2 linked regions of the Prochlorococcus marinus str. MIT 0912 genome follow. The protein of the gene in region 1 binds, or shares a complex with, the protein of each later gene. Links are inferred from orthologs where the notes say so. Each region holds a gene or a part of one and is shown in the gene's direction. Other genes may lie near its edges.

Evidence for each region. The genes of interacting proteins can lie anywhere in the genome.
Region 2: the proteins of uvrA (region 1) and mfd are in contact, whole or in part, in a crystal structure (PDB 4DFC), measured with the Escherichia coli proteins. The link is inferred for Prochlorococcus marinus str. MIT 0912 from one-to-one orthologs.

Annotation. Positions count from the first base shown.
Region 1 is NZ_CP114783.1:1,317,364-1,325,039, reverse strand. The notes cover bases 2,095-5,589. They hold uvrA (excinuclease ABC subunit UvrA), read left to right. Parts: upstream 2,095-2,440; coding sequence 2,441-5,389; downstream 5,390-5,589. Other genes in these bases: O5640_RS07650 (HAD family hydrolase), read left to right, coding at 5,584-5,589; O5640_RS07660 (DNA repair protein RecN), read left to right, coding at 2,095-2,396. Also shown: O5640_RS07665 (ABC1 kinase family protein), read right to left, coding at 1-635; more of O5640_RS07660, read left to right, coding at 711-2,094; more of O5640_RS07650, read left to right, coding at 5,590-7,676. UniProt on the Escherichia coli protein: The UvrABC repair system catalyzes the recognition and processing of DNA lesions. UvrA is an ATPase and a DNA-binding protein. A damage recognition complex composed of 2 UvrA and 2 UvrB subunits scans DNA for abnormalities.
Region 2 is NZ_CP114783.1:365,713-373,968, forward strand. The notes cover bases 1,764-5,838. They hold mfd (transcription-repair coupling factor), read left to right. Parts: upstream 1,764-2,131; coding sequence 2,132-5,638; downstream 5,639-5,838. Other genes in these bases: O5640_RS01930 (hypothetical protein), read left to right, coding at 1,764-2,071; O5640_RS01940 (hypothetical protein), read left to right, coding at 5,663-5,838. Also shown: fmt (methionyl-tRNA formyltransferase), read left to right, coding at 1-609; O5640_RS01925 (TerC family protein), read right to left, coding at 613-1,317; more of O5640_RS01930, read left to right, coding at 1,403-1,763; more of O5640_RS01940, read left to right, coding at 5,839-5,896; O5640_RS01945 (TlpA family protein disulfide reductase), read right to left, coding at 5,905-6,213; O5640_RS01950 (SAM-dependent methyltransferase), read right to left, coding at 6,267-6,917; O5640_RS01955 (DUF4335 domain-containing protein), read right to left, coding at 7,061-7,672; O5640_RS01960 (DUF3038 domain-containing protein), read right to left, coding at 7,682-8,256. UniProt on the Escherichia coli protein: Couples transcription and DNA repair by recognizing RNA polymerase (RNAP) stalled at DNA lesions. Mediates ATP-dependent release of RNAP and its truncated transcript from the DNA, and recruitment of nucleotide excision repair machinery to the damaged site.

The DNA of each region.
Region 1 (7,676 bases):
CTTTTACCTAGCTCATCTATCAATGCTACTAAATCACTTCTGATAATTCCAATATTATTTTTAAACCATATAGCCATATTTCTTACTATATATAAATCTAAAGTGATTTGTTCTCTTAGTCCTGGTCTTTGAATTTTAACAGCAACTTTTTCCCCACTTTGTAGTGTTGCTTTATGTACTTGACCTAAAGAGGCTGCTGAAATTGGTTCTTTATCTATTTCAAGAAAAATGTTTTCTACCTTATCTTCTAAATCTTGTTCAATACATGCCATTGCGAGTTTACTTTCAAAGCCTGGCAGTTGATCCTGAAGTTGTGCTAATTCCTCTAAAACTGTTGGCGGAACTATATCTGGTCTCGTGGAAAGAGCCTGTCCAGCTTTTATGAATGCTGGTCCTAAATCAACGAGTAGTTGTGTAAATTCTCTCGCCCTGAAAGTTTTTCTTTCGTTTTTGTCTAAAGATCCAACTAGCTTTTCCCATCCAACGCCAAGTAAAAATAATCCAATAGGTAAAAGCGTTTGCCAAAGTCTGCGGAGTAGACGAACTGGATTTTTTTTGTAGATTGATTCTATAGCCACCGGGTCATACTCAAGTAGACCTGAGGCTTCAATAAAATCGCTTAGTTCTTCGGCCATTTTAGTATGGCAATGTTCTACATCCCTTCTAGTTCATTTTACTCTTGGTTTGCGTCTTTTTGATTGCTTTGATTTATGCTCAACAGTCTTCGTTTTCAAAATATAGCTCTATTTGGTAACTTAGAGATTGAATTTGATAAGGGATTTACTGTTTTTACAGGTCAGACTGGTTCAGGTAAATCAATATTTATTGATACGTTAAACGCCTTATTGGCGAACAAAAAAACTCCTCTAGATAATCGATTAGTAGCAAAAGGATCATCATCATCATCTATAGAGGCTGTTTTTTCTGTATTTCAAAATACAAAAGATTGGTTGATTACTCATGAATTTGATGCTGATGAAGAATTAATTGTGACTAGAGAATGGCGTTTGAAAGAAGATAAATATAAATCTAGATTTAGAATTAATGGTGTATTAGTTAACAGAGATCAAATATCAGAATTGAGATCACTTTTATTTGATTTCACGCTACAAGGAGATACTTACATCTTAAATGATTCATTGCATCAATTAAGATTATTAGATTCTTTAGGCTTAAATAAAATTCAAGAATCTATTGCTAAAGTAAATCAAGATTGGAAAATATGGCATGATTCTAGTTTTAGACTAGAGCAAGCACGAGATCAAATTTTTGATTCAAAAAAAGAATTTGAGGAAATTCAGTATATATACGAAGATCTAGACAAATTACAATTAGAAGATCCAAACGAGCAAACCAAGTTAGAAATTGATCAGAATCGTTTATCAAATCTTGTAAGGTTAAAAGAAGGAGTTAAGTTTTTATTGATTCGTTTAAATGAAAGCTTAGATGAGTACCCATCAATTCTAGATCATACTAATTTTTGTATTAATGAATTAAAAAATATGTCTAAAATTGATTCTTCTTTAGAACCAATTTTTGAGAGTTTTTATCAACTAACCAATAATCTTAATGATGTAATTTATCAGATTAATGATTATGAAAAAACATTAGATATTGACACTTCTTTATTAAATGACTTGCAATCTAGATTATCTACTTTAAAATTTTATCAAAAAAAATATCAAAGAAATATAGAAGATCTTATTACCTATAAAAATGAATTAATGAATAGTTTATCTTTGCATGATGACTCTAATAATATTCACGAACTTGATTCCTTTGAAGCTAATAAAAGAATTATAAGAGACAAGTCTAACCAAGATTTGTCGATTCTAAGAAAAACTATTGCTTTGCAACTAGAGGATAAATTGATTATGAGTTTAAAAAACTTAGGTATTCCTAATGTTCGTTTTAAAGTTATTTTTGAGGAATGTGAACCAACAATTAATGGGATTGATAAAGTTACTTTTATGTTCTCAGCAAATCCAGGTATTCCTTTAGCGCCTCTTTCCGAAACTGCCTCCGGAGGAGAGAAATCAAGGGTTCTTCTTGCAATAAAGGCAATTTTTTCTTCATTTGATGAATCTAAACTTTTGATTTTTGATGAAATTGACTCAGGTGTTAGTGGATCTGTTAGCAGCTATATAGCTAATTTGCTCTGTGACTTGTCAAATCACCGGCAAGTATTTTGCGTCACTCATCAACCTTTAATTGCAGCATTTGCTGATAATCATTTTTCTTTAAAAAAGCGCGTTATTGCTGGTTATACAAAGTCTAGTGTTATTCATTTAAAGGAAATGGCTGATAGGCAAAGAGAATTGGCTTTATTGGCTGGAGGTGAAATCGTAGAAGCCAATGCTTATGCGGCGAGCCTGCTGGAACACAAAGCTGCATGATGAGCATATTTTTTTATACAATTAATTATTAATATTTTTCCCTAATGGGAGGTCCAAAACCTAATTCAAAAAATAAGACATTAAATATGACTCCTTCCAATGAAGAAGTCATAACTATTCGTGGTGCCAGGCAACATAATTTAAAAAACGTTGATTTATCTATTCCAAGAAATAAATTGGTTGTTTTTACAGGTGTTAGTGGAAGTGGTAAGAGTTCTTTAGCTTTTGATACTATTTTTGCTGAAGGACAAAGGCGATACGTTGAAAGTTTATCTGCTTATGCAAGACAATTTTTAGGTCAGGTTGATAAACCAGATGTTGATTCAATTGAAGGTTTATCTCCAGCAATTTCTATTGACCAAAAATCAACTAGTCATAATCCTCGCTCAACAGTTGGAACGGTTACGGAAATACAAGACTATTTTCGATTGCTTTTTGGAAGAGCTGGTGAACCTCATTGCCCTGAATGCTCTAGGCCAATTAAGCCTCAAACTATTGATGAGATGGTTGATCAAATAAAGACTCTTCCAGAAGGGACACGATACCAATTACTTGCACCAGTCGTTAGGGGTAAAAAAGGAACACACTCAAAACTTTTGTCTGGACTTGCTGCAGAGGGTTTTGTTCGAGTAAGAATTAATAAAGAAGTTAGAGAACTGGCTGACAACATTGAATTAGATAAAAATCAAATTCACTCTATTGAAGTAGTGGTTGATAGATTGATTGCGAGAGAGGGTATCGAAGAGCGATTAACTGATTCATTAAGTACTACCTTAAAAAGAGGAGATGGCCTAGCAATAGTTGAAGCAGTACCTAAAAAGAATGAAGAACTACCCAAAGGTATTGATAGAGAAAGATTATTTTCTGAGAATTTTGCATGCCCAGTTCATGGGGCGGTGATTGAAGAATTATCTCCAAGATTGTTTTCATTTAATAGTCCATATGGAGCATGTCCCGACTGTCATGGTCTCGGTCACCTGAAAAAATTCACTTGTGAGAGAGTTGTACCTGATCCATCACTACCGGTTTACGCTGCTGTTGCACCATGGAGTGATAAAGATAATTCATATTATTTTTCATTATTATTTTCAGTTGGTGAGGCATTTGGTTTTGAGATAAAAACTCCTTGGAAAGATTTAAAAGAAGAGCAAAAGAATATTTTGCTAAATGGCAGTAAAGAACCGATTTTAATAAAGGTAGATAGCAGATATAAACAAGACTCTGGATTTAAAAGACCTTTTGAAGGTATCTTGCCTATTTTAGAAAGGCAGTTACAGGATGCAAATGGTGAAGCTGTTCGTCAAAAGTTAGAAAAATATCTTGAATTAGTCCCCTGTGCAAGCTGTCATGGTAAAAGATTACGTCCTGAAGCTCTTGCTGTAAAACTAGGACCTTTTTCAATAACTGATCTCACTTCATCAAGTGTTTCTACCACACTAGCGAATGTTGAGGAATTAATGTGTATTGAAACAACCAAAGACTCAAATCAATTACTTTCTAATAAACAAAGAAAGATTGGAGAATTAGTTTTAAAAGAAATTCGATTACGTCTTCGATTTCTGTTGGATGTTGGACTTGATTATTTAACTCTAGATAGGCCAGCTATGACCTTGTCTGGGGGGGAAGCTCAAAGAATACGACTTGCTACACAAATAGGTGCAGGTTTAACAGGGGTTCTTTATGTTCTAGATGAACCTAGTATTGGACTACATCAAAGAGATAATGATAGGTTGTTATCTACCTTAAAAAAATTACGTGATCTAGGTAATACTTTGGTTGTTGTTGAACATGATGAAGACACGATAAGAGCAGCTGATCATTTAGTAGATATAGGTCCAGGTGCTGGTGTGCATGGAGGAGAAATTATCGCTGAAGGATCTTTAGATAGTTTGTTGGCTGCAAAAAAATCATTGACTGGTGCTTATCTTAGCGGGCGCTCGTCTATTCCTACACCTGCTAGCAGAAGAGATTCAGTACAAAGAAAATTACGATTAATTGATTGCGAAAAAAATAATCTAAAAAATGTTTCAGTTGACTTTCCATTAGGTAGATTAGTTGCCGTTACGGGAGTCAGTGGAAGTGGTAAAAGCACTCTAATAAATGAGTTGCTTCATCCTGCTTTGAACCACTCTCTAGGGTTGAAAGTTCCCTTTCCAAAAGGATTAAAAGAATTAAAAGGTATTAAATCTATCGATAAAGTTATTGTTATTGATCAATCTCCAATTGGTAGAACTCCACGATCTAATACGGCTACTTATACTGGTGCATTTGATCCTATACGACAACTTTTTGCAACTTCTGTCGAGGCAAAAGCTAGAGGATATCAAGCTGGACAATTCAGTTTTAATGTCAAAGGTGGAAGATGTGAAGCTTGCCGTGGTCAGGGTGTAAATGTAATTGAGATGAATTTTCTTCCTGATGTCTATGTCCAATGTGATGTGTGTAAAGGAGCACGATTTAATCGAGAGACATTGCAAGTTAAATATAAAAATTATTCTATATCTGATGTATTAGAAATGACAGTTGAACAAGCAGTTGATGTTTTTTCTGCTATACCTCAAGCTGCAGATCGATTAAGGACACTTTTAGATGTTGGACTTGGATACATTAAGCTTGGTCAACCTGCTCCAACATTATCTGGAGGAGAAGCTCAAAGAGTAAAACTTGCTACTGAATTATCAAGAAGAGCTACTGGTAAAACTCTTTACTTAATTGATGAACCAACAACTGGTTTAAGTTTTTATGACGTTCATAAACTAATGGACGTGATACAGAGATTGGTGGATAAAGGAAACTCAATTATTGTTATTGAGCACAATTTGGATGTTATTAGATGTTCAGATTGGATTATTGATATGGGTCCGGAAGGTGGTAATCGAGGAGGAGAGATTGTTGCGATGGGAACTCCTGAAGAGGTGGCAGCAGATTCAAATAGTCATACAGGTAACTATTTAAAAAAAGTTTTGGAACTACATCCTCCCATAACGGTTTGAACATCTTTGCCGATTTTGTATATATTTCGTAATCTTGAACAATAAAGGATCTTCTTTTTATTTATAAATCCTAAAAAATCTAGTGATGTCAACAATTTTAAAAATTTAAATTTTATTGAAAAAAACATTATTTTTTCTTAAGGTTTAATGAACTATAAATCGATTAGTAATCCCATTACTAATAAATTTTTTGCTTGGGATTAAGACTTTTACATTTAAATTTGCATGGTTTAATCCGTTCGCATGATCTCGAATTGGGTAGAGATGCAGATACTGGAGGGCAAACTTTATATGTTTTAGAATTAGTAAAAGGACTAGCAGCTAGACCAGAAGTTGAAAAAGTTGAATTAATCACCAGATTAATTATTGATAGGAGAGTATCTTCTGATTACTCAAATCCTGTCGAACAAGTATCAAGTTGTGCGGAAATTATTCGATTACCTTTTGGTCCTAAACGTTATATCAGGAAAGAATTATTATGGCCTTATTTAGATGATTTAGCGGATCAAATAGTTCAAAGATTACAGAAAGAAAATAACCTGCCTGATTGGATTCATGCTCATTATGCGGATGCTGGTTATGTTGGTGCATTGGTTAGTAGAAGATTAGGTTTACCATTAGTTTTTACTGGCCATTCGTTAGGTCGGGAAAAACTTAGAAGATTATTGGCTGCTGGAATAGATCATGATCAAATAGAGCAAACTTATTCAATTAGCAAAAGAATTGATGCAGAAGAATTAGCTTTAGCACATTCAAACTTACTCATTACAAGCACTAAGCAGGAATCTGATGAACAGTACTCTCGTTATGGAAGATTTAGTAAAAAAAATATAGAAATAATTCCACCTGGTGTTGATCTAAATCGTTTTCATGCAACAAATTCTAATTTAAAGGATGAAGAAAAAGAATTAAATATACTGTTCAAACCTTTTTTGCGAGATTTAAATCTTCCTCCTCTCTTAGCTATATCCCGAGCAGTAAGGAGAAAAAATATTCCTGCGTTGATTGAAACCTATGGACGTTCTACAATTTTGCAGCAAAGACATAATCTAATTTTAATTTTAGGCTGTCGAGAAGATTCACGCCAGCTTGATAAACAGCAAAGAGAAGTATTTCAGCAAGTTTTTGAATTGGTTGATAAATATAATTTATATGGAAAAGTTGCTTATCCAAAACAACATAAAAGAGAGCAAATCCCATCTATTTATCGTTGGGCTGCAAATAGAAATGGATTATTTGTTAATCCTGCTTTAACTGAACCATTTGGTTTGACATTATTGGAAGCTGCTGCGTGCGGTCTACCGATGGTGACTACTGATGATGGTGGTCCAAGGGATATTCTTTCTCGTTGTGAGAATGGTTTACTTGTAGATGTATCTGATTTAGAAGCGATTAGAGATGGTTTAGAGACTGCTGGTTCAAACTCTTCAGTATGGAAAACTTGGAGTAACAATGGAGTTGAAGGAGTAAGCAGGCATTTTAGTTGGGATGCTCATGTTTGTAATTACATTGCATTGATGCAGAAGCGTCTTAAATTTCTTGCACCTCGACATTGGTCATTTGGGAATCCTAGTGAAACTAGTCCTATTGGTAAAAAACTAATTTTGCTTGATTTAGATAACTACCTTGAGCAATCAGAAGGTTTATCAATATTGAAAAATCAGCTAAAAGAGCATTCATTGAATGATCTTGTTGAATTGGGAATTTTAACTGGAAGATCAATTAAAGCTGCTCGTTATCGATATGCAGAAACAAAACTACCCAAACCTGCAGTTTGGATATGCCAAGCTGGTACTGAAATTTATTATGGTGATGAAAATAAATCAGATATTTTTTGGCAGGATTCAATAACTGTTGATTGGAATCGTAAAGGTGTAGAAAAGATTTTGTTTGATTTAAAAGATTACTTAGAGCTTCAATCAACTGAAAATCAAGGTCCTTATAAGGTTAGTTATTTATTAAAAGAACCTAGTGATGCAATTTTACCGTTAGTACGAAAAAGACTTAGGCAATCTGGACTTGCTGCTTCTCCTCATCTGAAATGTCATTGGTATTTAGATATTGTGCCTTTGCGAGCATCACGTGCAGAAGCCATAAGATTTTTAACTTTACGTTGGGGATTGTCTTTAGAAAAAGTTCTTGTTGTAGCAAGTCAGCAAGGTGATGCTGAGTTGATAAGTGGATTGACTACTAGTGTTATTCCCTATGAGCATGATTCATCATTAGATGGATTTAGATCGCAACAAAGAGTTTTCTTTTCTGATGCTCAAGATGGAGTTCTAGATGG
Region 2 (8,256 bases), 950 kb from region 1 along the record:
GGTATTTGTATTATGTCAATGGAAGAAGGTTTAGATACAGGGCCCGTTATTGAACAAGAGGTAACCCTGATTGATGATTCAGATAACCTAGAGATACTTTCAAATAGACTATCGAAAATGTCATCAAGGCTATTAGTAAAATCACTTGAAAGAATAGGGCTTGCCAAAGGTTTAAATATATCTTCAATTCTATATGAATTAAAAGCTATTGATCAATCAGATATATATGCAAAACCGAGTTATGCAAGACAAATAACAAAAGAAGATTATTTAATAAATTGGAACCAAGAAGCAAGGAAAATCATGAAGAGAATACAGGGACTTTATCCAAATGCATATTCGTTATATAATGGTAAAAGAGTAAAAATTTTAGAGGCAAATATATTAGATAATAAAGAGTGTTATTCAGATAAAAATAATCTTGATTTAATAGATAAAATTGTTCCTGGAGAAATTCTAGTGGTAAGTAAACAAACAGGAATAACGATAATGTGTAGTGATTATCCAATTCAAATTAAATATGGTCAACTAGAAGGTAAAAAAGCAACTGACAGTTATACGTTATCAGTTCAATCTAATATGTTGGTTAGCAATATTTTTGGAAGCTAGATTTTAAATATCAGATCCTTTTCTAGAAAAACCCCAAAGAAATAGAAATAACATTATTAGGAAAAATAAGTATTCTGGTAAGATTAATTGGTTAAATAATAATTGGATTATTAACTTCATTCCAATAATACCGACTGCGATATAACCAGCTTTTTCAAGATTAATATAGATCTGTAACCATTTAATAAATAAACCTGAGGTGAACCTTAATGCAATAACTCCGATGATTGCTCCTGTAATAACTAAAAGAAATTGATCACTGATTGCTACCGCAGCAGTAATACTATCAATTGAAAAGGCTAAATCAGTTACTGACAATAAAAGAATAACCTTAAAAAGTGATTTTATACCAGTTGAATTATCATCATTAATTGATTCATTATTGTTTTTAGAAATCAATTTAGTAATTGATAAAGATAATAAATAAATACCACCAATTAACTTTACTGGCCAAAAGTTTAAGAAGAATTGTGCAGTAAGAATTACAAATATTCTTAAGATTAAAGCTATAAATATCCCTATATTGAGTGCTCTCTTCTGAAGATCAATATTATTAAGATTCTTTGTTATTGAGGCTAGTGCTACAGCATTATCTGCAGATAAAATAAGTTCTAAAGATATAATTATTGGTAAAAGAGGTGCCAACTCAACCCATCTATCGATACCATCAAGTAAAGGAGTTAATGACCTAAGAGATGCTGAATCCATTAAATTACGAATAAAGAGCTATTTGCACTACCTGTTTGGTATATGTTAACGCTAATAATTTTATTTAGGCTAATTTAGAAGAGTTATGAGAATTGAATCTAAACTTTGCCACCTAACAGACAATAAAGCAGTTGTGCAAGTGAATGGATGGCTTAATGAAAAAAGCCTTGGAAGTGCGCTCGCCGAAGGACCCACAGTTGAAGTTGCTGAAGATAAAGCTATATTAAGACTTAATTTAAGAATTAATGGAGGATCAAATAATGAAACAACTCAATTACCAGGCCCTGAGAACATAATCAAAAAACCACTAAAAGCTGAATTACCCAAAAATGAGATAGTTGCTAATAGCAATTCAAATATTGAACCTAGTGATTGGAGTAACGAACTAACAGCAATAGATTTAGAAATTAAACGGTTAAAATGGTCTAGAGAAGATGAAATAAATTTTCTAGAAAAAAGCTTAGGTTATAATAACCGTAATAAAATAACCAATTACAATGATATATTAAAGTATCTTAGTCTATTGAAAAATACAGATAACAAAAATCAATCTACAAAATATAATGTAAATATTAATTATTTAATAACTGAATCAGACAATATACTTAATGATTTGTCATGGAATCACGTACAGGGTAGAGAATTTTTACAAAAAGAGTTTAATGTTTCAACTAGAAAGGAACTTAATGAAAAACAATTAATCTCATTTGTTGAAAAGCTTAAATCCATTCGAAATAAATATCTAGTTGATTAAATCATCTAAAATGACAAATTAAATGTTATGGTAATCAAAATGATTTAAGTAAAAAGAGTAGTGTCATTAGAATCAATTGCAAAGAATTTAGAAAATCATCAGTTAACAAATGAGTTGATTGGAAGAACATATAGAGATGAAAGATTAATATTAACTGGAGCTTCCCGAACAGCAAAAGCATTAATCACAACATCTCTTGCTAAAAATGAATCTAAAAAATTATTAGTAATTGTACCAACATTAGAGGATGCAACAAGGTGGTTTCCACTTGTAAAAGATTGCGGATGGTCTAAAACATGTTTATATCCTACGAGCGAAGTCTCACCCTATGATTCTACACAAGTAACCTCAGAGATCGTATGGGGACAATTACAAGTACTCAGCGATATATTGGAATTAAAAGATGATGAGAATATCGCAATTATTGCTACGGAAAGATCATTACAACCACATTTACCTCCATTTGAATATCTTAAATCAAAGTGTATCAAATTGTCCGTTGGTGAGGAAGTTAACTTAAGTCAATTATCATTCAAATTAAGTGAATGTGGATACAAGAAATCAAACAATATAGATCAAGAAGGAACATGGACACGACGTGGTGACATAATTGATATTTATCCAGTTAGCAGTGAATTACCAATTAGATTGGAGTTATTTGGTGATCATTTAGAAAAGATTAAAGAATTTGATCCAATATCCCAAAGATCTTTGGATAAAATTGATAAAGTATGTATTACTCCTACTGGTTTTGATCCACTAATAATTAATAAGCTTAAATCAATTAATGATAAAGATATTTCAATATTATTTTCAGATGAGGAATACTCAGAGTTGGTTAATTCCGATACATTATCATCTGCAAGAAAATATCTAGGAGTTGCTTTCGACAAGCCTTCATCATTATTAAATTACTTGGATAGTAATACATTTATAGTAGTAGATGAAAGGTTGCAAAGTTTATCTCATGGAAAGGCTTGGTTCAACATCGTTAACGAAAATTTTATAGAATTAATTAATAATTCTAAAGAAAGCAACTTATTAAGAAAAATATTCAAGCCTAATCTTCATATAAATATTAATGATATATTTAAAACATTGGATAATTATAAAGGGATAGATATATGCGATCTAGAAGACACAAACTCTAAAGAAAATGTTTTTAATATTTCAAGTAAAAGTCATAAATGGCTCCCAAATCAATATGGAAAAATTAGTTTATCATTAAAAGATTATATTATACAAAAATATTCTATCTGGATAGTTTCAGCGCAACCTAGTCGTGTAGTTTCTCTCTTAGAAGAACATGAATGTATTTCAAAGTTTATACCTAATAATAGTGACTTTAACTCTATAAAAAGTCTTTTAGATGATAATATTCCAGTTTCAATTAAAAATAATAATGAAGGTGAAATCGAAGGATTTTGTCTTCCAGCATGGAAGATTGCACTAATAACCGATAAGGAATTCTTTGGTCAACATAATATTTCTAATACTGGTTATATAAGAAGAAGAAAGCAATCTCAAAGTAAAAAAATAGATCCGAATAAAATGAAACCTGGCGACTATGTTGTTCATCGTAATCATGGTATAGGGTTGTTTCAAAATATTCAAAAATTAAATATAAATGGCGAGTCAAGAGATTACCTTGTAATCAAATATATGGATGGAAAACTAAGTGTTGCTGCTGATCAACTTGGTAGTTTAGGTAGATACAGAAGTTCTAATTCTAAGACTCCTACTATTAGTAAACTAGGTGGAGCAAATTGGAATAAAATAAAAGAAAAAGCGAAGAAATCTGTTAAAAAAATTGCTATTGATTTAATTAAGTTATATGCTGAAAGAAGTAAAGAAAAAGGTTATAAGTTTCCAAACGATGGGCCTTGGCAAAGCGAGTTAGAGGATTCATTTCCATACCAATTAACACCAGATCAGGCAAAAGCTACAATTCAAGTTAAATCAGATATGGAAAGTGATAAGCCTATGGATAGATTAGTTTGTGGTGATGTTGGATTTGGCAAAACAGAAGTTGCAATTAGAGCAATATTTAAAGCAATAACCTCAGGGAAACAAATAGCATTATTAGCTCCAACAACAGTATTATCGCAACAACATTGGAGAACAATTTCTGATAGATTCGCCCCTTACCCAATAAAAGTATCATTACTTAATAGATTTAAAACTACTAGTGAAAGAAAACAAATTGTAAGTGGACTTAAAGATGGACAAATTGATGCTGTTGTTGGTACTCATCAGCTCTTGAACAAAAAATTAATTTATAAAGACTTGGGACTTCTAGTTATTGATGAAGAACAACGTTTTGGAGTTAATCAAAAGGAAAAAATAAAGGAGTTAAAAAAAAGTGTAGATGTATTAACTTTATCTGCAACTCCTATACCACGAACACTCTATATGAGTCTTTCTGGTGTTCGTGAAATGAGTTTAATAACGACACCTCCTCCTTTACGTAGACCAATTAAAACTCATTTAGCACCACTGGATAATGAGATTATAAGAAGTGCTATTTCACAGGAGATCGACAGAGGTGGTCAAATATTTTATATTGTTCCGCGAATTAAGGGTATAGAATATGTAGCTGATAAATTAAAAGTAATGATACCAAATGTCAAATTATTGATAGCACACGGGCAAATGGAGGAAGGAGCATTAGAGAATGCAATGTTGGCATTTAATGCTGGCGAAGCAGATATATTACTCTGTACAACAATTGTCGAAAGTGGATTAGATATTCCAAGAGTAAATACCATTTTAATTGAAGATTCTCACAAATTTGGGTTATCTCAACTTTATCAATTGAGAGGCAGAGTAGGGCGTAGTGGAGTTCAGGCACACGCATGGTTGTTTTATCCAAGCGAAGAGAAATTAAATGAGACGTCTAAACAACGATTAAAGGCCATAAAAGAATTTAGTGATTTGGGTAGTGGTTATCAATTAGCCATGAGGGATATGGAAATTAGAGGCGTTGGAAATATTTTAGGTATTGAACAAAGCGGACAAATGGAAACAATTGGATTTGATTTGTATATGGAATTATTGCAGGAAACTATTGCTGAAATTCAAGGACAAGAAATACCTTCGGTTGACGATACTCAAATTGATTTACCTGTTACAGCTTTTATACCTGGAGATTGGATAACTGATCCAGATGAAAAAATAAATGCTTATAGATTAGCGACACAATGTCAAAACAATGATGAGTTGGTTCAATTTGCTAGCAACTTAGTTGACAGGTATGGAACATTACCAAAGGCAGTTGAATCATTAATAGAAGTAATGAAATTAAAAATTATCGCTAAAAAGTGTGGATTCTCGAGAATTAAATTATCTAAGCCTAATGTTGAGCTTGAAACAATGATGGATGAGCCAGCTTTTAGGTTACTAAGAAAAGGTTTAGCAAACCATCTTCATGGGAGATTTATCTATAAAAAAGGGGATCGGTTCTCCACTGTGATAATTCGAGGTCTTGGCATATTGGATAGCGATAAACTTCTAGATCAACTAACTGATTGGTTAAAGTTAATGAATTCAGAAATAAATCATCGCTAAAAGTAATGGGTGTCAATCTTTCAATTGGTTCAACAAAACACTTTTAAAGAAAATAATTGCTATAGTCTCCGAAAATTGAGTATTTTTACCTTGGGAGAAGTAATAGAAATTAGTAATAACCAATATGGGCTAAGTATTTTCAGTAGCATGATTAGTCTTTTAGCTCTTGGTATATATACACTTTTAACTGTCGACACTGGAAACGATGATGATGATTCTGACTCAGGAAGTGGTGGATTGATGCAACCAGTAAATTAATAAAAGGATCAATTAGGTATTAGTTTTGTAAGTCTTTCTCTAAAATCACCCTTCGCAATTCCTCCTTTTAACTCACCAATAATTTTAAATTCTCCATCAGGATCATCAACTAATAGATAAGTAGGCCAACCCATACCTTCTTTTGTTGGATATTGTTTTAGCAATATTGGCCTATATTTTCTATATACAACAGTATCTTGTAGTTTTACATTAATAAATTCAATCCCTAATTCGTTCGCAACTTTTGAATCAAAGAAGCTCATTCTGTGACAGGTGCCACAATCCTCAGAACTAAATTTAACTAGAGAATAAGACATAAAGAAATTATATTGTGAATTAATACTAAATATACCTATCAATAAAAACTAGTTCAGTTATTAGACTTATTGTTTCTTGCAATAACAGAATAGAATGGGTCACTTTCGGACGAGTAAAAACCAAAAAGCTTTTCTTCATATGTTTTTTCATTAAATATTTTTTCAATTCTCCATCCATTAGAAGAGAGAACACTACATACGTATTCAATCCTTTTAGCCTCTGACGAATAAGTCCAGATATTTGGAGCTTTGGTCCAAAATGCTCGATTAGTGAATGAAATTATCAAGAATGAATCAGATTTGATAATCCTTGATAGTTCTAATGAAACTTTTTCAGGATATTGAAGATATTGCCATCCGGCAACTATTAATCCTATGTCAATAGAAGAATCTTCTATTGGCATATTTTGCTTAATATTTAAATTTTGGACCCAGTAACTATTAAGCCTTTTATTTGAAGATAACTCATCTACGTTCATTCCATGACCAATAACCTTTTTATATCTCATATCATCAGGTAAATGGCTAATCCAACTACTCATTAAATCAAGAATTACGTAATGATTTAGTAGATACTCAGAATATAAGCCTGTAAGTCGTTTTCTAAATGAATTGCTTAGGTGATTAACATATCTAGGATTTTTATAAAAAATATAATCATCATTAATATCTATTTTTTCTCTATCATTACTTGAAAGCTTCATCAAAAGTAAAATTCTTATTGTTAATTAATTATTTTACTTTATTATCGAATTATTTACAAAATTAAATTAGCAATAAAATAAAGAATACTTATCGCTCAATTTTATATATCTATATTTTATAAATAATTAATTCCAGGATTCATTTAAAATTCTTTTTGATCCAATGAGTTTTGAATGGAATTAGTGGGCTCTCTAAAGTCAATTTTATTATTTGTTGGAATAAAGAGTAATAGCGTACTTGTAAATAAAAATATAATAAATGCATAAAAGAAATTATAATTCTTCTTGGACTTTGAAACACTATTAAGTATAAATTTCTTACTGAAAGGACATTCTTGATTGATATCCCAACTAATATTAAATCTAGGATCAAACCTTAAAAGATCAAGACATCTTGTCAAGTCAGATAATTCAGAGTCATCTAAAATAATTTCTAAAGGCTTAACACCCGTCCTTGTACTATTTAGTAATAATTTATGATTAATACCAAAAGGTGACATTGTCACAATTTTTTTATTAGATATAAATGTGTTTCGGATACCAGAAACATATGATCTTGAATATTGAAATATTACTTGCATTAAATTATCAAGGTGTTCCTTCTCTCCCTCCAATAGGGGTGACCCAATTATTTTTAATGACCAAGAAAATAAAATACCAATAGTATCTTCTGAGTCTCCATTTGAAACATCTGGCATCCCTGCAAGTTCAAGGGAAGAGGAGTTTTGATCAAATCTATAAGTTAAATTAATCATATATAAATACTATTGCTGGTGATATAAAGATGCCTTTAAACGATTAGCTCCGGCTTTTCCACAGGATAGAGAGAGTATGACTAATAATTCTCTAAAAAGCTCATGACTATCTTCAATTAATAAAGAAGAAATATAACTACGTTTAATATTCATCCTCTCACGAATAAGTGACTTAAGACGTGTAGTAAATAAATACCAGCGTTCTTGATTAAGTGTCTTTGATTCTTTTGACGAAAGTAATTGCCGAATAAGTGGATAGAGATTTTCTGCCATGCAAGAAATAAGATCAACGAGTGAATCGATCTGCTTAGAAGTTAGAGTTTCAAACGTATGAGTATTCCTCAGAGGATTTGTACATCTCATTTTCCAAAATTGGACTCTACTAGAGAAATCATCTGATAAACCAATATCTTTAGCCTTCAATAATAAGGAATCGGTTGCGTTGATTTGAAGAGTTTCAATAACTAATATCAAAAAGTCAAGTTTCCTAGGGGTATCAGAAGCGATTTGGCAATTAGCAAAAGATTTGTCGGAAGTTGAGAGTTGATATTTTGAGCTCATATTGACATTTTCATTCTGCGTAG